Regions from separate parts of the Allobosea sp. NPDC055332 genome, predicted to be linked through region 1. Evidence: predicted binding sites of a transcription regulator. Region 1 holds the regulator's gene; each other region holds the start of a gene.
The links. The regulator PhoB, encoded in region 1, activates phosphate uptake and scavenging genes when phosphate is short. The targets are predictions, from matches to a motif close to TGTCATNNANCTGTCAT.

Region 1 (4,810 bases):
GTGCTTTCCATCGTCGCCCGGCGCATCGTGCGCGGCGGCAAGTGATCAGCGTCCGATCGGAAGGACCATGCAGATGCTCTCGACCCTGGAACTGAGCCCGCAGACGCTGGACGCCGAAGCGCCGGTCCGCATCGCCGTCAAGAACCTCGATTTCTACTACGGCGAGCACAAGGCGCTGAAGAACATCAACCTCGATTTCCGCGACCGGCACGTCACCGCGCTGATCGGCCCGTCCGGCTGCGGCAAGTCGACCCTGCTGCGCATCTTCAACCGGATCTACTCGCTCTATCCCGAGCAGAAGGCGACCGGCGAGATCCTGCTCGACGGCCGCAACATCATCTCCAACAATGTCGACGTGAACGAGCTGCGCTCGCGCATCGGCATGGTCTTCCAGAAGCCGACGCCCTTCCCGATGTCGATCTACGACAATGTCGCCTTCGGCATCCGCCTCTACGAGAAGCCGCCGAAGTCGGAGCTCGACGACCGCGTCGAGGGCGCGCTGCGCCGCGCCGCGCTCTGGGACGAGGTCAAGGACAAGCTGAAGAGTTCCGGCATGGGCCTCTCCGGCGGCCAGCAGCAGCGCCTCTGCATCGCCCGCACCATCGCCCAGAAGCCCGAGGTCATCCTGTTCGACGAGCCGACCTCGGCGCTCGACCCGATCTCGACCGGCAAGATCGAGGACCTGCTCGAGCAGCTGAAGAGCGACTTCACCATCGTCATCGTCACCCACAACATGCAGCAGGCGGCGCGCATCTCGCAGTACACCGCCTTCATGTATCTCGGTGAGGTCATCGAGTTCGACGCGACCAACACCATCTTCATGAACCCGCACAAGAAGCAGACGCAGGACTACGTCACCGGCCGCTTCGGCTGAGTCCTCAGCGTCGGCCAGCTCCAAAGGATACGCCCCGATGTCCGACCATATCGTCCGCTCCTACGACGCCGATCTCGAAGGCCTGCGCCGCAGCCTCGCCGAGATGGGCGGCATGTCCGAGCGCATGCTCGGCGACTCCACCGTCGCGCTGGTCCGCCGTGACACCGCGCTTGCCCAGAAGATCATCAGTGCCGACCAGCGTCTCGACAACCTCCAGCGCGAGGTCGAGGAGAAGGCCGTCCTGACCATCGCCCGGCGTCAGCCGCTGGCGAACGATCTGCGCGAGCTGATCTCGGCGATCCGCATCGCCGCCGACATCGAGCGCGTCGGCGACCTCGCCAAGAACATCGCCAAGCGCGCCGTCGCGATCTCCGGACAGTTCTCGCCGCCGCATCGCGCTGTCGTCGGCCTCGAGCATATGAGCCGCCTGGTCCAGGCCCAGCTCAAGGACGTGCTCGACGCCTATGCCGCCAGCAACGAGCAGAAGGCGATGGAAGTCTGGCGCCGCGACGACGAGATCGACGCGCTCTACACCTCGCTGTTCCGCGAGCTTCTGACCTATATGATGGAAGATCCGCGTAACATCACCTTCTGCACGCACTTGCTGTTCTGCGCCAAGAATGTCGAGCGCATCGGCGACCACACCACCAATATCGCCGAGACCATCCATTACCTCGTCACCGGCCAGTCCATGGATGAAAGCCGGCCGAAGCTCGACACCACCAACATCCTCGTCGACCTGCCGGCAGCCAATGGCTGAACCGGCGGGCGCTTGAACGGACGCTGACATGCCCGCACGCATCCTGATCGTCGAGGACGAGGAGCCGCTCACCCTGCTCCTGCGCTACAATCTCGAGGCCGAGGGCTTCGAGGTCGATAGCGTGGCGCGCGGAGATGACGCCGAATTGCATCTGCGCGACCATACGCCGGATCTCGTCCTGCTCGACTGGATGTTGCCCGGCCTTTCCGGCATCGAGCTCTGCCGGCGCCTGCGCACGCGCCGTGACACAGAGCGCGTGCCGATCATCATGCTGACCGCCCGCGGCGAGGAGACCGAACGTGTGCGCGGCCTCGCCACCGGTGCCGACGATTATGTCGTCAAGCCGTTCTCGCTGCCCGAGCTGATCGCCCGCATCCAGGCGCTGCTGCGCCGCGCCAAGCCCGGCCATGTCGCCGGCCTGCTCGCCGCCGGCGATCTCGAACTCGACCGCACGACGCGGCGCGTCCGCCGCGCCGGCGCCGAATTGCATCTCGGCCCGACCGAGTTCCGCCTGCTCGAATTCCTGATGCAGGCGCCGGGCCGGGTCTATTCGCGGGCGCAACTGCTGGACGCCGTCTGGGGGCGCGACGTCTACATCGACGAGCGCACCGTCGACGTCCATGTCGGGCGGCTGCGCAAGGCGATCACCCCGGCCAATTCCAAGGATCCGCTGCGCACCGTGCGTGGCGCCGGCTATGCCTTCGACGAGACTTTTGCGCGCGGCTGACGGTTTTCGTCAGCGCGGTGCGGCGACGATGATCGCTGCGCCGGCGAGGCAGAGCGCTGCGCCAGCCAGATCGTAGCGGTCCGGCGGGACCTTCTCGACCAGCGTCATCCAGGCCAGCGACGCCACGATGTAGACGCCGCCATAGGCGGCGAAAGCGCGCCCGGCGGCGGGGCTGTCGACCAGGGTCAGCAGCCAGGCGAAGATCGCGAGCAGGATCAGGCCCGGCAGCAGCCACCAGACCGGTTTGTCCAGCTTCAGCCAGGCCCAGAAGGCGAAGCAGCCGGCGATCTCCGCCAGCGCCGCGCCGAGATAGATCGCGAATGTCGTCATGCGCGCCTGTCCGATTACCAGCCTGGCCCGAAGGCCTCGGCCAGCCGGGCGAACGCCGGACGATAGGCCTCCGATGCCAGCGGTGTCAGCGATTGGGCCTCATCGAAGCAGAACCAGCGGATTTCGCTGTGCTCGTCATTGGTGATCTCAGGCGCACGGCCGGTCCACTGGCTCACCGTGAACAGGTGCCAGAGCGCGGGTGTGATGCCGTCCGTCTCGGTCGTCTCGATGGTCTCGAAGTGGCGGAAACCCGTCGGTGTGATGCCGATTTCCTCTTGGAGTTCGCGGACTAGGGCCGCCTCGGCGGTCTCGCCCGGCTCGACGTGACCGCCGACCGTGTCCCAGCAGGACGGCCGGTTCCGGCGATGTGGCGATCTCAGTCCCAGCAGGAGCAGCCCCTCCTTGATCGGCAGGGCACATGCATACTCGATCGGGTGAGCGGCGGCGGTGTCCATGGATGCCTCATGCATCAAGCCTGTCCGACGACAAAAAAGCCGGCCCAAAGGCCGGCTTCTGTAACCTTTTTATCGAGAGGCGTCGTTACGCGCGGATGGCCTTGCGGTCGCGGCGGCGGTCGGCCGCCGGCTGGTAGGCGATACGGGCGTGATAGGCGCAATAGGGCAGGCCGGTCGCGCTGCGGCCGCCGCAGAAGCGGAACTCCGGCGAGGTCGGGTCGCCCATCGGCCAGCGGCACATGTATTCGCGCAGCTCCATGATGGTGACCCGCTCGGAGAACGGCACGACCACGTCCTCGGATGGGGCTGGCGCGCGCGCGACCTGCGCCTCGGCTTCGATCTCGGGCGAAAATTGCGGGGCGAGCGCCGTGTTGCCACGGGTCAGCCCGGCGCCGCCATTGCTGTGATGACCGGCCGGGTGGCTCGGCGGACGGGCAGCGGGCTTGCGCGGGCGTGGCGTGGCCGACCCCGGGCTCTTGGCCCGGCCGGAGAGGCCAAGGCGATGCACCTTGCCGATAACGGCATTGCGCGTGACATTGCCGAGCTCGGCGGCGATCTGGCTCGCGCTCAGGCCGTCATTCCAGAGCTTCTTGAGCAGTTCGACGCGTTCGTCGGTCCAGGCTCCGGCTTCGGTCATGGAATTGCACCTGTCTTCGTTATGCCCCGCCAGCAAGCCGGCGCGGCATAGGGAGAGATCATGGCGGAATCCGATACCGGCAGCGCCCGTCGCTAAACGGAAGCCGTTACGCCCGGAACTGACGATACTGGAGACGCCGCACGAGATGTCGTATCTGACGAGAAAGACCATACAAGATGGCCTGACTCAGCCACAAGAGTCGCCGAATCCTAATTCGGCTTTTCCCCAGCCAATCGCTGCAGACGGCCGGCCGGTGAGTCTAATTGGCAACGCTGCCGCGAGGGCAGGCGCAATTGACAGGGCGGGGCCGGTTTTGCATAGTCGCATCACGCAGCCGCCCCCAAGGGCGGCGCTTATGTTTTTGAGCGATCGGGATTTTCCTTCGATGCGGCTTGACGCGCGACGAGACGGCGGGAACGGCCAGCGACGATAATGTCGCCGGCGGGTCGCATCATGCCGGCATGCTGCCGCTTGCGTCCCACCCTGCCGTTCCCGGCCTGAGATTCCGCGCTTCCTCCCTGTCTCGCCGCAAGGATATCGCTCCATGAGCACCGCTTCCTCCGTTCTCCTGCCGACCTATGCCCGTGCCCCGATCGCCCTCGAGCGTGGCGAAGGTGCCTGGGCGATCACCGCCGATGGTACGCGCTATCTCGATTTCGGCGCCGGCATCGCCGTCAACTCGCTTGGCCATGCCCATCCGCATCTGGTCGAGGCCTTGACTGCCCAGGCCCAGCGCATCTGGCACACCTCCAACCTCTACACGATGCCTGAGGGTGAGAAGCTCGCCCGCCGGCTCTGCGAGGCGACCTTCGCCGAACGCGTGTTCTTCACCAATTCGGGCGCCGAGGCGAACGAGTGCGCGATCAAGATGGCGCGCAAGTGCCACGCCGCGAAGGGCCACCCCGAGCGCTTCCGGATCGTCACCTTCGAGGGCGCCTTCCATGGCCGCACGCTCGCGACCATCGCCGCCGGCGGTCAGCAGAAATATATCGACGGCTTCGGCCCGAAGGTCGACGGCTTCGACCAG
Region 2 (4,810 bases), on a different contig from region 1:
GGATCACGTGACGATGCCGCGGCGCTTGAGGACGAACAGGGTCAGCAACGAGCAGGCCAGGCACACCAGCAGGACATAGGCGAAGCCATTGGTGGTGTCGTCCCAGGGCACGCCCTTGGCGTTGACGCCGAACATGCCGGTGATGAAGGTTGCCGGCAGGAAGAGGGCGGTCAGGATCGAGAGAAAATGGAGCTGGCGGCCGGATTCGGTCGCGGTCGCGGCGGCGGCCTCCTCCTGCAGCAAGCGGGTGCGCTCATGCAGAACCTGGACATCGTGGCGCAGTGTGTCGATGCGCTGCAGCAGCCGCATGGCCGCGCTCTTGACCGTGGCAGGCGCAGCCGGGCCGATCTCGGCCTCGCTGAAGCGGCGGAAGAGGAGATGCAGCCCGCTGACATGCCGCTGCAACCGCACGATGGCGCGGCGCAGGCGCCCGATGCGCTTGGGCGTGTCGCTCAGGCGATTGGCCAGCAGCTGGTCCTCGAGCGCATCGATCTCGTCGGTCAGATGCAGGACGGCAGCGGCGATGTCCTGGATGATGAAGGCGATGATGCGCTCGAACAGCGCCGCCGGCGTGCCGGTGCGCTCGCCTTTCCGCAGGCCGTCGGCGGTCAGGCTGATCGCCTGCAGCGGTTCGCGCCGGCCGGTGACGAGATAGTTCTGGCCGATCGCCCAATGCAGCGGGCTGACATGATGGGACTTGCCGACGGCGTCGCGGCCGACATCGTGCACCACCCCCCAGACCTGGTCGGCGGAGTGATCGAGGCATTGATGTTGCTCATGGCCGATCAGCAGGTCGCCGGCTTGCGCGGGAATGGCGGGCTCGGCCGCGATCCATTTGCGAGCACGCTCGTCGACGAGGTCGAGATGCACCCAGAGAAAGCCCGTCTCGCCGGTGAGATCGGGCATGGCGTCGCGATCGAGCAGGATGGCCGGGCTGTCCGGATCGAACCGGAAGACCCAGAGGACGCCGAGCCGGGACTGGATGTCGGTCGGGGCGAGATGCGCGATGTTCATGGAGACGGGCGCCGTCCGCGCGAGGTCGGGACAGGACTGCCGGCGGCGCGGGAGGCCGCGCCGCCGGGCTGATCGCACTCAGAAGATCTGGCGGAAGAGGATGAACAGGGTGCCCGAGAGCGCGATGGCGCAAGGCAGGGTCAGCACCCAGGCCATCAGCATGTTGCGCACAGTCGACATCTGCAGGCCCGACCTGTTCGCCGCCATGGTGCCGGCGACGCCGGACGACAGGACGTGCGTGGTCGAGACCGGCAGGCCGAGCACGTCGGCGACGCCAATGGTGGTGGCGGCGACCATCTCGGCTGACGCGCCCTGCGCATAGGTCAGGTGCTGCTTGCCGATCTTCTCGCCGACGGTGACGACGATGCGCTTCCAGCCGACCATGGTGCCGAGACCGAGCGCGATGGCGACGGCGACCTTGACCCAGAAGGGGATGAACTTGGTCGCGTTGTCGAGCGATTCCTTGTACTTCTTCAGCACCTTGCGATCGGCGTCGTCGAAGACCTTCTCTTCCTTGGCCTCGTTCTTGAAGATGCGGTTCAGCGCTTCCGAGGCCAGGTACATGTCGTTGCGGATGTTGCTCACCGCCTCGGCCGGCAACTTGGCGATGCCACCCTCGCCGAGAGCCTCGATCTCCTTGACGATGTCCTTGTTCAGCAGCGCCAGCGCGGGGAAGGTCGCGTCGTCGAGCTTCCTCGCATTGATGTAGTTGGTGACGTTGCTGCGCGGATTGCCGATGATGTTGTAGCCAAAGCCCTTCTTGTCGAAGATCTCGCCGGCTGCGACTGCCTGGGCCCGGACAATGGCGATCTCGCTGGTCGGAATGGCGCGGTTGAGCGCATAGGCGGTCGGGGCGCAGCCGATCAGGATCAGCATGATCAGGCCCATGCCCTTCTGGCCGTCATTCGAGCCATGGGCGAAGGAGACGCCGGTGCAGGTGGCGATCAGCAGGCCGCGGATCCAGGTCGGCGGCGGCTGGTTGCCCTTCGGTTCGGCGTAGAGTTCCGGATTCTTCACCAGGACCTTGAGGGTCAGGAACAGCAGGGCAGCGGCGCAGAAGCCGAACAGCGGCGAGAGCAGCAGCGACCAGCCGATCTCGATCGCCTTCGACCAGTCGACGCCGGCGGTCTTGCTGTCGGTGAAGAACAGCTGGTTGGCGAGGCCGACGCCGATGATCGAGCCGATCAGCGTATGCGAGGACGACGCCGGCAGGCCGAGCGCCCAGGTGCCGAGATTCCACATGATCGCGGCGATCAGCAGGGCGAAGACCATGGCGAAGCCGGCGCCCGAGCCGACGTTCAGGATGAGCTCGACCGGCAGCAGCGAGATGATGCCGAAGGCGACCGCGCCCGAGGCGAGCAGCACGCCGAGGAAGTTGAAGAATCCCGACCAGATCACCGCGACCTGCGCCGGCATGGCGTGGGTGTAGATCACGGTGGCGACCGCGTTCGCGGTGTCGTGGAAACCATTGACGAATTCGAAGCCGAGCGCGATCAGCAACGCGACGCCGAGCAGGATGAAGGGCAGCCAGGTCGTCGCCGGCATCCCCGCGCCGCTGATGTCCTGGTAGAGCGACCAGACGGTGTAGGCGAGGCCGGCCGTCATGATCGCGACGAAGATCAGCCCGGCAATCACCCCGCTCGGCGCGTCGAGCTTCGGTTTTCCGGCCCCGGGCTCGAGACCCTTGCCCTGATCAAGCGTAATGGTGCTCATCGCGACGTCCCCGCAACTCTCGTTGAGATGGCGCGAAGCTGAGCGGTGTTGCCGACAGTCTGATGACGATCGAGCGTATTCTTGCAGTCTTGGTAGATCTTCGTTTCGGCTGACAAAGGTTAGTTGTACGACTTTTGTCTAATATTCGGCTTGCCGCCAGCCGATGCCCTTGCGTCGCAAGCTCGCCTTGTCAGTCGTCGTCGCGTTTTGCCAGCGAACCTGTCGTCGCGGCGTCACGGGACGCGGCACGCGGAATCTTGCCGGGCGGCATGAATTTCAGCGGCGTGGCGCCAGCGGCCTTCGGCGTCCGCAGGCCGGCCGGGGTTGCCGGCGGCTTCGGCGTGCTCGCGACCTTGGGCTCGCCGCCGCGCCATTTGCGCGCGCCGATGTCATAGCGCCCGTCGCGCCAGGCGGCGAATTCATGCTCGCTGCCGAAGAAGGCGTTGCGGTCGACGTCGCCGCCGATACCGGGCACGCGGCCCGTGGTGGTGAACTGCCAGAACTCCCATTGCTTGCGCTCATAGCGGTGGTGCAGCGGAGCGGCCGTCGAGCGCAGCCAGTAGGGATGATCGTTGAACTCGCCTTCCAGCACGTCCTCATGGAAGGTGATGTCGGTATAGATGATCGGCCTCTTGCCGGTGTGCTCCTGCAGGCCCTTCAGCATCTCGCGGATCTTGGCGAGCGCCTTCTCGCGCGGGATCTTCTTGCCGCACTTGCTGGATTCGCCGTTCCATTCGACATCGAGGACCGGCGGCAGGGCGTCCGGGTCGCGCGGGACATTGCGCTTGAACCAGCGGACCTGGTCCTTGGCCGGCCGGCACCAATAGACGAAATGGTAGGCGCCGCGCGGCACGCCGGCCTTCTTCGCCTCGGCCCAGTTCTTCCTGAACATCGGGTCGAGATGGTCGCCGCCCTCGGTCGCCTTGATGAAGGCGAAGCGGGTGCCGGCGTCCTTGACCTTCTGCCAGTCGATATCGTCCTGCCAGCGCGAGACGTCGATGCCCTGGATGACGCGGCGGCGCGCGTCGCGCACGCCGGCATGGGGATCGGTATCGCCCTTCTTGGGGTAGAGCGCGAGCGCCGGCTCGGCGCAGAGCGCACCGAGCACCGACAGCGCGGCAATACGTAAGCGAAGCTTGTGGGCCGGCCGCGCTTCTGGACTGGTCTCAGCGCGCCGCGCCATGCTTGTCTCCTGTTCGCGAGAAAAGGATAGGCGGCCGCCGGGTTAAGAGGTGGTTAGCATTCGAGCGACCGGCTTCAGACTTGGTTAACCGGCGGGAGGCTGGCGATGGACGGTCAGGAGGGCGAGGACAAGAGCCAGGGCAGCCAGGCCCTGGCCTATGGCGTCCATGTGCTGACGGCACTGGGGGCCGCGCTCGGATTCCTCGCCTTGCGGGCGGTGTTCGCCGGCGACCTGACCCAGGCCTTCGCCTGGCTGGGCATCGCTCTGGTGGTCGATGCGATCGACGGGCCGCTGGCGCGACACTTCGCCGTGAAGGAGCGGGCGACGCGCTATGACGGCGCGCAGCTCGACCTCGTCGTCGACTTCGTCACCTATGTCTTCGTGCCGGCGGCGATGCTGCTGCGGCCGGAGGTGATGGGCGAGCCCTACGGCGTGATCGCAGGCCTCGTCCTGACGCTGGCGAGCGCGCTCTATTTCGCCGACACCGCGATGAAGACCGATGACTGGTGGTTCCGCGGCTTCCCGGCGGTCTGGAACATCGTCGTGTTCTACATCGTCGCCTTCGCGCCGCCGGCCTGGCTTGCGCTGGCGATCATCCTCGTTGCCACCGTGCTGATGTTCCTGCCGGTCGTCTTCGTGCACCCGGTGCGCGTGCGGCGCTGGCGCGGGCTGACGATGGCGATGCTGGGCGTATGGGCGATCGCCGCGGCGGCGGCGCTCTGGCAGGGGATGATGCCGGGAGTTGCGACCAAGGTGGTGCTGACGGTGGCGGCGGTCTACTTTGCCGGGCTCGGGCTGTCGCGGGCGTCGGTGAAGCGGTCCTGATGAAACAGATTGCCGAAGCCTCTTTCGAGCACACCATGCTTACGCTGCCTCGAGGAGAGGAGCGGGGCATAGAGA
Region 3 (4,810 bases), on a different contig from region 1:
AGGTCAGCTTGCCGGCGATCCCCGGCAGGGTGATGTCGCCGAAGCCGGTGGTCGTCACCGTCGTGACGGTGAAGTAGAGCGCCTCGACATAGCCCTCCAGCCCCGGCCGGCTCATGAAGAAGAAGGTGTAGACGAAGCCGGTGACGACGAAGAGGAAGGTCAGGAGATTGATCAGCGCTCGCGCCACATCCTCCCAGTCGCGATAGCGCGTCTCGCGCAATTGCGCCCAGATCAGGCCGCGCTGCGACAGCGACCAGAGCCTCAGGATGCGCAGGAAGCCGAAATTCTCCAGCCATTGCGGCGCCAGCAGCGTCGCCAGGATGAAGAGGTCGAGCAGCATGGTCGGCTGGCGCAGCAGCCGCAGCATGTTCGAGGACGCCAGGAAGCGCGCCGCGATCTCTGCGGCGACGATGATCGCGACGGCATAGTCGAGCCAGAGGAATTCCGGCCGGTCGCGCAGCATCGGTGTCGCGACGAAGAAGCCGATGATCAGCAGGTCGATGATCAGCGTTGCGAACTGGAAGCGTAGCGCCGCCGGCGTCCGGCCATGGTAGAGCTGCCGAAGCCGGTCGCGCAGCCCGGAATGTCCACTGCTGCTGTCGTCAGGATCGGCGGCGGCGCTCATCCCGCTGGCGTAGCAGCGCGGCGGCGATGGCGTCCAGCCCCGGCGCTCAGGCCGGCCTGATCGCCACGGCCTGCACGCTGTAGCCGCCGAACAGCCGCGTCGTGCCGCCGATGACGCCGGCCTCGGCGCAGAGTTCTGTCACGACTGCATCGAGATCCCGCCGCGGCGTGACGTGGAACAGCGCCAGCCAGCGGTTCAGCACCGTCCTGAACGGCCCGGGCAGATGCGCCTGGTCGCCGAAATCGACGATATGCAGCGAGCCGCCCGGCGCAACGACATCGAGCGCCTGCGCCAGCGCCTCGCGCCAGGGCGGAATCATCGAGAGCGCGTAGGAGATCACCACGCGCTCGAAACCGGCACGACCGAACAGCGCCTTCGGGTCGAAACTGGTCGCATCGGCCTGCGCCAGGGTGATGCGTTCGGAGAGGCCAGCCTTCGCCACCTGCTCGCGGGCGGTGCGCAGCATCTCCTCGGAGACGTCGAGCCCGTAGCAGCGCGCATGCGGATAGCGTTGCGCGATCTTGATCAGGTTCCGGCCCGTGCCGCAGCCGATCTCGAGCACCGCTCCACCTGGCGCCGGCTTCAAGCCAGCGATCAGCTCGTCGCGGCCGAGCAGGTAGAACTTCCGGGTCGCGTCATAGATGTGCCGCTGGAAACGGTACATCCGGTCCATCAGGCCGGCGGCATCCGGCCCGCTGCTTGCGGCGATCACGCGGTAGTCCCGCGGACATAGAGATGGAAGGCGCCGTAGATCGAGGAGCGGTCGCGCGCGCCGAGTTCGCGGCTGCGGGCCTCGTCATAATGCCACTGCGACAGGATCGCCTCCGGTACCCGGCCGGGCAGCAGGCGCTCGTCGGCGGCGGTACGGAAGATCACGCGGGCACCTGGTGCGGCGCTGCGGGTGATCTGCGTCCACAAGGCCGTCAGATCGGCATCGTTCATCCAGTCCTGCGCATCGAGCAGCACGAAGCCGTTGCAGCTCTCGGCCGGCTGCTGCTCGAGGAAGGCGGTGATTGCGCTCTGATGATAGGCGACTCTGGCTGCACGCGCCTTCACCGTCTCGAAATTGCCGCGCTCCAGATAGGGCGGCACCGCCGCATCGGGCTCCGGCCCGTAGCCGCGGCTGAAGGCCTGCCAGGCGAAGTAGTTGGTCTTGAGATCGAAGCCGCAGGCGAGCCGCTCGAGCCGGTGGCGCAGCACGGCGCGGATGCCGGCATCGCCGTCGGCGGCGAGCGCCTTGTACTGCGCCGGCGGGATGCCGAGCCCGTAGAGCGAGGCCGGCTGGCGCACCAGCCAGCGCACCAGCTTCTTGTCGAAGACTGGTGCCAGATGCCGGTCGAACAGCGCCCGCTGCTCTTCCATCGTCTTCGCCTGCAGCATGACGCGCGGATCGCAGCCGAGCCGGCGGGCGAGGAAGTGGCCTGTGCCGATGAAGCGGCCAAGCAGGCCGTAGCGATAGAAATTGCGGGCGAAGAGCTCGATCCGGCGTCGGCCGGTGAGGTTGCGCCCTTCCCAATAGGCGCGGCTGACCGCGTCCAGCCGCGGCGCGATCAGGCGATCATAGATCTCGACATTGGCCTTCGACTGCGCCTGCCCGAAGAAGCGGCGGAAGACCGCATGATCGTCGATCTCAGCCAGCGCCGCGAGCTTCAGGTGCCCGAGCGCGATATGGGCGCCGTTGAGATCGATCGCGCTGATCTTCGCGGGATCGGCGGTGAGGTAGGAGAGGATGTTGCACGAACCCGAGGCGATCGCGACGAGATGGTCGCCCGGCTGCAGCGCCAGCGCCTCCATGTCGACGACCGGGTCCTCCCAGATCTGCGGATAGACCAGGCCGGAAAAGGCCAGCGTGAACATCCGCTCCAGCACGCCAGCGCGCGACAACGGCTTGCTACGGTGGACGGCGGTGGTCAGGCCGAGGTTCGTGGTGCGCTTCACCGCGCGGATCGTCTGCGTCACGAGACCCCTCGTTTCCGCCCATTGCGATGGCGAGCCGACTAGAGGAGTCGCGTGACGGTTGGGTGACGTGCGGCCCGGCTGGAGAAGAGGCCGGTCGCCGCCGAACGCGAACGTGAAACAAGCCGCGTTGCTTGGGGCTGAAATCAGGAAGACAAATCCCCATATCTCGCGCGACAATCAAACAAGAGCTGGTGGAAAGGAGCCTCGCATGGGCCTGATGGACATGTTCGCCAAAACGGGAAAGCCCGCAGAGCGTGAATTCCCCTTCCAGCTCAGCGACGCCGAATGGCGACAGAAGCTGACCTCGGAGCAGTACCAGGTGCTACGCGGCCACGGCACGGAGCGGGCCGGCTCCTGCGCGCTGAACTTCGAGAAACGCGCCGGCACCTTCTCCTGCGCCGGCTGCGGCCAGCCTCTGTTCAGGTCGCACAAGAAATTCGAGAGCGGCACCGGCTGGCCGAGCTTCGATCAGCCGCTGGACGGCGCGGTTGAGGAGAGCGAGGACTACAGCTACGGCATGCACCGGGTCGAGGTGCACTGCGCCAATTGCGGCGGCCATCTCGGCCACGTCTTCCCAGACGGCCCGCCCCCGACCGGCCTGCGCTACTGCATCAACGGCGTGGCCATGGATTTCGCGCCGGAAGCGGGTTGAGCGCACTCGCCGTCATGGTCGGGCTTGTCCCGACCATCCACGTCTTCCTTCACCAAGTACGGTGTTCAAGACGTGGATGCTCGCCACAAGGGCGAGCATGACGGGTGAGGCTCGGGGAGCCTAGGACACCTTGAGCTGCCGGCCGATCGCCCTTTCCCTCGTCATCCTTTACCCTCACTCCAGTTGATGCCGGAGCGCGAGGATGCGGCTGCCGATCGAGACCGAGCTGCTCAAGACCTTCGTCACGATCGTCGAGACGCAGAGCTTCACCCGCACCGGCGACCGGCTGCACCGGACCCAGCCGGCGATCAGCATGCAGATCCGGCGGCTGGAGGAGGCGCTCGGCAAGGAGCTCTTCGACCGGACCAAGCGCCAGATTCAGCTGACGCGGGAAGGCGAGGTCCTGCTGCATTATGCCAGGCGCATCCTCTCGCTCAGCGACGAGGCCGTAAGTCGCATCGCTCAAACCAGCCTGTCGGGCATCATCCGCATCGGCACCTCCGATGACTACGCCAACATCCTGCTGCCCGAGGTCCTGCGCCGCTTCGCCGGAGCCCATGCCGCTGTTCAGGTCGACGTGATCTGCGACAACGGCGTCGCCATCGAACGCAGGCTGAGGGATGGACTCATCGATCTCGCCCTCGTCGCCTGCCGCGGCTTAGTCGCGGACGAGGAGTTGATCCGGACGGAAGAGCTGGTCTGGATCGCAGCGGCTCCATCCCAGGCGAAGAACCGTCCCGTCCCTCTGGCCGTGTTTCCCGAGGGCTGCGTCTGCCGGACAACGATGGCGGAGGCTCTCGATGCTGCCGGGTGCGACTGGCGGATCGCCTTCAGCAGCGACAATATCGGCGCGATCCATGCCGCGGTCCGCTCCGGCCTGGGAGTGAGTGCCGTCGAGCGCAGCCTCGTCCCGGCTGGCGTGCGGATTCTGGATCAGGCCGAGGGCCTGCCTCCGCTCGCTCCCGTGCATCTCTGCCTCAAGCTCAACCGGGACAGCGCCTCTCCGGTCCTCGATGCGCTCGCCGATGAGATCCGCATCAGCCTCGCGCCGGCACGGCTTCTATACGAGGCGCAAGCCCATCATCACGTCTGAGGCGCCGCCTCTTGCCGCGGCTCACGCGGCACCACGGCAATCGCACTCAGGATGATGAGCGCGAGCCCCGCATAGGCCCAGCGATCCGGCGCGTCGCCGAAGACGAGGAAGCCGAGGATCGTGGCGGTGATCACCTCCGCATAGGTGAAAGGCGCGAGCACGCTCGCCTCTGCCCGCTCGAACGCCTTGATGATCAGGAAATGCGCGCTTGCCGCAACGCAGCCGGTCGCCATCAGCTGCAGCCATTGGAGAGCATTCGGCGATTGCCAGACCGGGATCACCGCGATGCTCGACAGGGCGCAGCCGACGAGCCCGGTCTGGTAGACCGAGACGATCGCCGGAATCCGGCTCTCGACCACCCGCGTCAGCAGCAGGAAGACGGCATAGCCCATGCCGGCACCAAGGCCGATCAGATAGCTCCACTGCCAGGTCTCGGCGCTCGGCCTGATCGCCAGGACGATGCCGAGGAAACCGACGGCGA
Region 4 (4,810 bases), 250 kb from region 1:
GATGTCGATCTCGCCGCCGCTGGCGCGCTCCAGCGTCATGTCGTGCAGCCAGACGCGGGTGTCGGCGCTGCCGCCGCCGTTCTGTTGCGGCGTGATGTTGAAGGTGCGCTCGTTGACGACGCGGAAGCCCATGTTCTCCAGCATCGGCACGCGCTCGGAGAGCGAGATCGCGGCGCCGCGCGAGAACAGCTTGAGGTTGGCCCGGGTCGGCCCGTCGCCCTCGCGGCGGTAAAGGTTGACCGCGCGCGGGCGCTCGTCAGACAGCTTCTGCAGCATGTCGACGTCGATCAGCGCGTCCTCTGCGGAATAGCGCTCGCGATAGGCGGCGCCGAAGGCTTCGGCATAGCGCTCGGCGAGGGAGCGTGCGGCGGGGCCGGCCTTCTGCGCATCGAGCGCGTCCTTCAGCCCGTCGCTCCAGGTGCGGACGATCGCGGCGATGCCGGCTTCCAGCGTGTTGCGGTCGACCTTGGGCGTGCGGCCCTCGTCGCGGCCGATGATGTAGTGCGTGCGGGAGAGCGGGCCTTCCGGATAGGCCGGATAGGCGGCCGAGAGGCGGCCCTGGTAGACACGGGCCAGGAACTCCCCGACGCGGCGGCGCACCGTGGTGTCGTAGCGGTCCTTCGGGATGAAGACGAGCGCCGACACGAAGCGGTCGAACTCGTCGGCGCGGGCGAGCGCGCGGATGCGCGGCCGCTCGGTCAACTGCATGATGTCGAGGGCGAAGCGCTCCAGCGTCTCGACGTCGATCTGGAAGAGCTCGTCGCGCGGGAAGGCGTCGAGCACGTTGTAGAGGGCGCGGCCGGAATAGCTCGACGGGTCGAAGCCGGTGCTCTTGAGCACGCGCGCGACCTTGAGGCGCAGATAGGGAATGGCGCGGGCGCTGCCGGTATAGGCGTTCGAGGTGAGCAGGCCGACGATGCGCAGTTCACCGTCGAGCCGGCCGTCGGCGGTGAAGAGCTTCACGCCGACATAGTCGAGATGGACGCGGCGGTGGACGCGGCTCTTGACGTTGGCCTTGGTGATGATCAGCGCCTGCGGCTTGGCCAGGAAAGCGCGAATCTCGGGCGTCATCACCACGAGCTCGCGGTTCTTGCGCAGCACCCGGACATCCGGGTCGCGCAGGATGCCGAGGCCGGAGGAATCGACCGGGTCGGCGGCGGTGTCGCCGCCGGCGAAGCGATAGGCGCGTACGCCGAGCAAGGTGAAATTGTCGCTGGCGATCCATTCGAGGAAATTGAGCGCCTCGGCGACCTCGTCCTCCGGCAGCGGCGGCGGGTTGGCACGGTAGGACTGGATCACCTCGGTGATGCGCCCGCGCATTGCGGCCCAGTCGTCGACGGCGAGGCCGACATCGACATAGACGCGGGCGAGGCCAGCCGCGAGGCGGTCGCGCGCTTCGGCCGTGTCGATCCGGTCGAGATGGATGTGGATCAGGCTTTCGCGGCGCGTGCCTTCGACGGCGCGTCCGGACGCCTCGCCGGCGAGCGACTGGAAGGTGCCATCGTCCTTGCGCACCACGGCGAGGATGGGGTGGGCGACCAGGCGCGGCTCGTAGCCTTGCTCGGTCAGCTCGGCGAGGGTCGAATCGAGCAGGAACGGCTTGTTGTCGTTGACGACCTCGAGGATCGTGATCTGGCGTTCGCGCCCATCCTCCTTCACCGCTTCGTCGCGGAAGCGCAGATTGGGCTCACCGGGTTTGCGCGACCCGCTGAGATGGGCGTAGGCGGCGTCAGCGGCGCGGGCGAGTAGCTCCGGCGGCAGGGCGACGAGGTCCTCGGCGACGGTGCGGCCATAGAGCAGCTTGGGGAATTCCGCGGGCATCGCCGAACCGAGCTCGTGGGCAGCGGCCTCGATCGCGGTGACTGCTGCAGCCGTGGCATTCGCTTCGCGCTTGGCCATAGTCTTCTTCCCCCTGCTATTTTGCCGAGCGATGACATAGCTCACCGGCCGCTGCAACTTTCGTCGGATGCCGGCAGCCAGATTGCACCAATATGGCGCGGAGACGGCAAGTCGTGTCCGATCCGCGCGGATATCAGCGCGAGGAGTGCAGAGATGACGAAGAAGCATGACAAAGCGATGGTGGGTGAGCAGCCTGCGAAGCAGGACGCGCCGCCGGCCGTGATGGCACTCGCGCTGCCGCAGGCTGAACTTTCGCAGGAGATGCAGGCCTATTTCGCCAAATGCGAGGAGAAGCTCGGCTATGTCCCGAACGTGCTCACCGCCTATGCGCATGACGATGCCAAGCTCCAGGCCTTCGCCGCCTTCTACAACGATCTGATGCTGGCGCCGTCCGGCCTCTCGAAGCTGGAGCGCGAGATGATCGCGGTCGCGGTCTCCAGCGTGAACCGCTGCTATTACTGCCTGACGGCGCATGGCCAGGCGGTGCGCCAGCTCTCCGGCGATGCCGTGCTCGGCGAGATGATGGTGATGAACTATCGCGCCGCGCAGCTCTCGCCGCGCCACCGCGCCATGCTCGATTTCTCGGTGAAGCTGACGGAAGAGCCGCACAAGATCGAGGAGGAGGACCGGGAAGGCCTGCGCAAGGTCGGATTCGGCGAGCGCGACATCTGGGACATCGGGGCCGTGGCGGCCTTCTACAACATGTCGAACCGGATCGCTTCGGCCGTCGATATGCGGCCCAATGCCGAGTATCACGGCGCTTCGCGATAGAGATCCGGACAAAGAAAACGGCCGGCGGAAACCGCCAGCCGTGAGTTGGCCTCGACTCGTTGGCCCGGCCCGCCGCAGCGCCGGAGGGGCTGGGGGGCTGACGTGTCCGGAACCGGGCAAGCCGGGCCGCCGAGGCAACGAATCGGAGTTGAACGCCGCAACGGGGCGCTCGCTTGGCGCAAGCGCGGCAAAATCATGGCAATCGTGCCGAGGTTGGCGATGGCGGCGGGATCGTCATCAATCTGTCTTGCTGCGCCCTTGCCAGCGCCGGGGGGCGGGCGCATCATCCCTTGCCGGATAATCGCCGGTAAACGAACAGGAGGCGCGATGAGCGAAAGCGAAACTCCGCCAGGTCAGCGAGCGGGCGCGGTCGTCGCCTTTCCGGCTGCCGCGCCCTCCTCGGTGACCTTCGACCGGCGCGAGCTGAACGAGCTGTTCAATCTCTATGGCCGCATGGTCGCGGCCGGCGAGTGGCGCGATTACGCCATCGATTTCCTACGCGACAAGGCGCAGTTCTCGGTGTTTCGGCGCACGGCCGAGGTGCCGCTCTACCGGATCGTCAAGGACCCGTCGCTGGCGCGGCGCCAGGGCGCTTATTCGGTGGTGACCGCGACCGGGCTGATCCTGAAGCGCGGTGCCGAGCTCGGGCGGGTGCTCAAGGTGCTCGACAAGCGGCTGAGCGTGGTGAACTGACGTCGCTCGACGGGCGCTGCCCAAACGAAAAGCCCCGGCCGTGAGGCCGGGGCTTCGTGTTTCTCAGGCTGTCGCCCGAATCACTCCTGCTTGGAGCCGAAGAGCGAGAGCAGCATCTGGAACATGTTGACGAAGTTCAGGTAGAGCGACAGGGCGCCGTTCACCGAGAGTTTCGCGGCCGACTCGGAGTCCATGTCCGAGTACAGGTACATTTCCTTCAGGCGCTGCGTATCCCAGGCGGTCAGGCCGGCGAAGACCAGCACGCCGATCACCGAGATGGCGAAGGACAGAGCGCTCGAGGCCAGGAAGATGTTCACGACCGAAGCGATCACCAGGCCGATCAGGCCCATGATCAGGAACGAGCCGATGCCCGACAGCGACTTCTTCGTGGTGTAGCCGAACAGGCTGAGGCCAGCGAAGGAGGCCGCGGTGATGAAGAACACCTTGGCGATCGATTCACCGGTGAAGACCACGAAGATCGACGACAGTGAGATGCCCATCACCGCCGCGAAGGCGAAGAACATGGCGCGCGCGGTCGAGGAGCTCATGCTCTCGGCTTTGAACGAGAAGAAGAAGATGAAGGCCAGCGGAGCCAGCATCACCACCCACTTCAGCGGGGAAAGGTAGAGCGCCTGGCCGAGCGGCGTCAGCGCGGTGACCTTGCCCGAAGGCGAGTAGCCGGCGATCGCCAGCATCGAGATGCCGATCGCCATCAGGCCGGTGATGGCCAGGCCGATGCTCATGTTGTTGTAGACGCCGAGCATGAACGAGCGCAGGCCCTGGTCCACCTCGACGGCGCTGGTCTGCTGGGCGCGGCCGGCGCCCCAGACCTGAGCGTTGCGGTCGAAATCGCTCATGGAGAGAGTTCCCCTTGAAACTGTGCCGGGCGGACATCGCCCTTGCGAGGCCCACCGTCGCGCACCATCGTGGCGACAGTGCGAAATATGAGGGGGATCACGCGGCCTTACAAGAGGCAAGCATGGTTAGCGTCGCTGCCGGCATAGAAATTCGCCGGCCAGTCGATGCAACATTACCGTCTGTCCATGTTTATGCCGCGCTGCGATGAGTCAGAACTCATAAATTCCTCAGATGAGAAGCAGGCGCTTTCGATAGTATCTGCAGGGTTCCGATCAATCCGAACACGACCGTGACCACGACAGCTGCAGTCGCTGCGATGACAGCGCCTGTCGGATCGGGAACGAAATCTATCTTCATCACTTGCGTGACGACACCCCAGCCCGCCACGGCACCTGCCAGCAGCCCGAACAGGGCTGAAACGACGCCGATGCCTGCGTATTCGAGGACGTACGACGAAAGTATGAAGCGACGGGTGGCGCCGAGCGTCTTCAGGATCATCGCGTCATAGAGCCGCGCCCGCTGCCCGGCCGCCAGAGCGCCTGCCAGGACCAGCAGGCTGGCGCTGATGGCGAGGCCGGAAGCGCCGCGA

Region 2: a site for PhoB is predicted at 2,779-2,795, ahead of ACWIGM_RS21630 (inorganic phosphate transporter). Genes of this name have one in related genera too.
Region 3: a site for PhoB is predicted at 2,636-2,652, ahead of ACWIGM_RS02840 (BtaA family protein). Genes of this name have one in related genera too.
Region 4: a site for PhoB is predicted at 2,903-2,919, ahead of ACWIGM_RS25685 (DUF2794 domain-containing protein). Genes of this name have one in related genera too.

The regions. Positions count from the first base shown of each region.
Region 1 covers NZ_JBSHMO010000005.1:294,264-299,073, forward strand. Annotated here, with positions in the region: gene pstA (phosphate ABC transporter permease PstA) at 1-45, shown strand, start outside; gene pstB (phosphate ABC transporter ATP-binding protein PstB) at 74-874, shown strand; gene phoU (phosphate signaling complex protein PhoU) at 912-1,634, shown strand; gene phoB (phosphate regulon transcriptional regulator PhoB) at 1,663-2,361, shown strand; gene ACWIGM_RS26905 (YnfA family protein) at 2,371-2,691, opposite strand; gene ACWIGM_RS26910 (NUDIX hydrolase) at 2,706-3,146, opposite strand; gene ACWIGM_RS26915 (GcrA family cell cycle regulator) at 3,232-3,783, opposite strand; gene ACWIGM_RS26920 (aspartate aminotransferase family protein) at 4,328-4,810, shown strand, end outside.
Region 2 covers NZ_JBSHMO010000003.1:1,118,826-1,123,635, reverse strand. Annotated here, with positions in the region: gene ACWIGM_RS21635 (CorA family divalent cation transporter) at 4-1,014, opposite strand; gene ACWIGM_RS21630 (inorganic phosphate transporter) at 1,093-2,727, opposite strand; gene ACWIGM_RS21625 (glycoside hydrolase family 25 protein) at 2,918-3,910, opposite strand; gene ACWIGM_RS21620 (CDP-alcohol phosphatidyltransferase family protein) at 4,016-4,735, shown strand; gene ACWIGM_RS21615 (hypothetical protein) at 4,735-4,810, shown strand, end outside.
Region 3 covers NZ_JBSHMO010000001.1:553,858-558,667, forward strand. Annotated here, with positions in the region: gene ACWIGM_RS02830 (ion channel) at 1-625, opposite strand, end outside; gene ACWIGM_RS02835 (class I SAM-dependent methyltransferase) at 672-1,337, opposite strand; gene ACWIGM_RS02840 (BtaA family protein) at 1,334-2,584, opposite strand; gene msrB (peptide-methionine (R)-S-oxide reductase MsrB) at 2,802-3,236, shown strand; gene ACWIGM_RS02850 (LysR substrate-binding domain-containing protein) at 3,439-4,329, shown strand; gene ACWIGM_RS02855 (DMT family transporter) at 4,320-4,810, opposite strand, start outside.
Region 4 covers NZ_JBSHMO010000005.1:46,482-51,291, reverse strand. Annotated here, with positions in the region: gene ACWIGM_RS25695 (NAD-glutamate dehydrogenase) at 1-1,899, opposite strand, end outside; gene ACWIGM_RS25690 (peroxidase-related enzyme) at 2,077-2,670, shown strand; gene ACWIGM_RS25685 (DUF2794 domain-containing protein) at 2,998-3,363, shown strand; gene ACWIGM_RS25680 (Bax inhibitor-1/YccA family protein) at 3,444-4,220, opposite strand; gene ACWIGM_RS25675 (ABC transporter permease) at 4,438-4,810, opposite strand, start outside.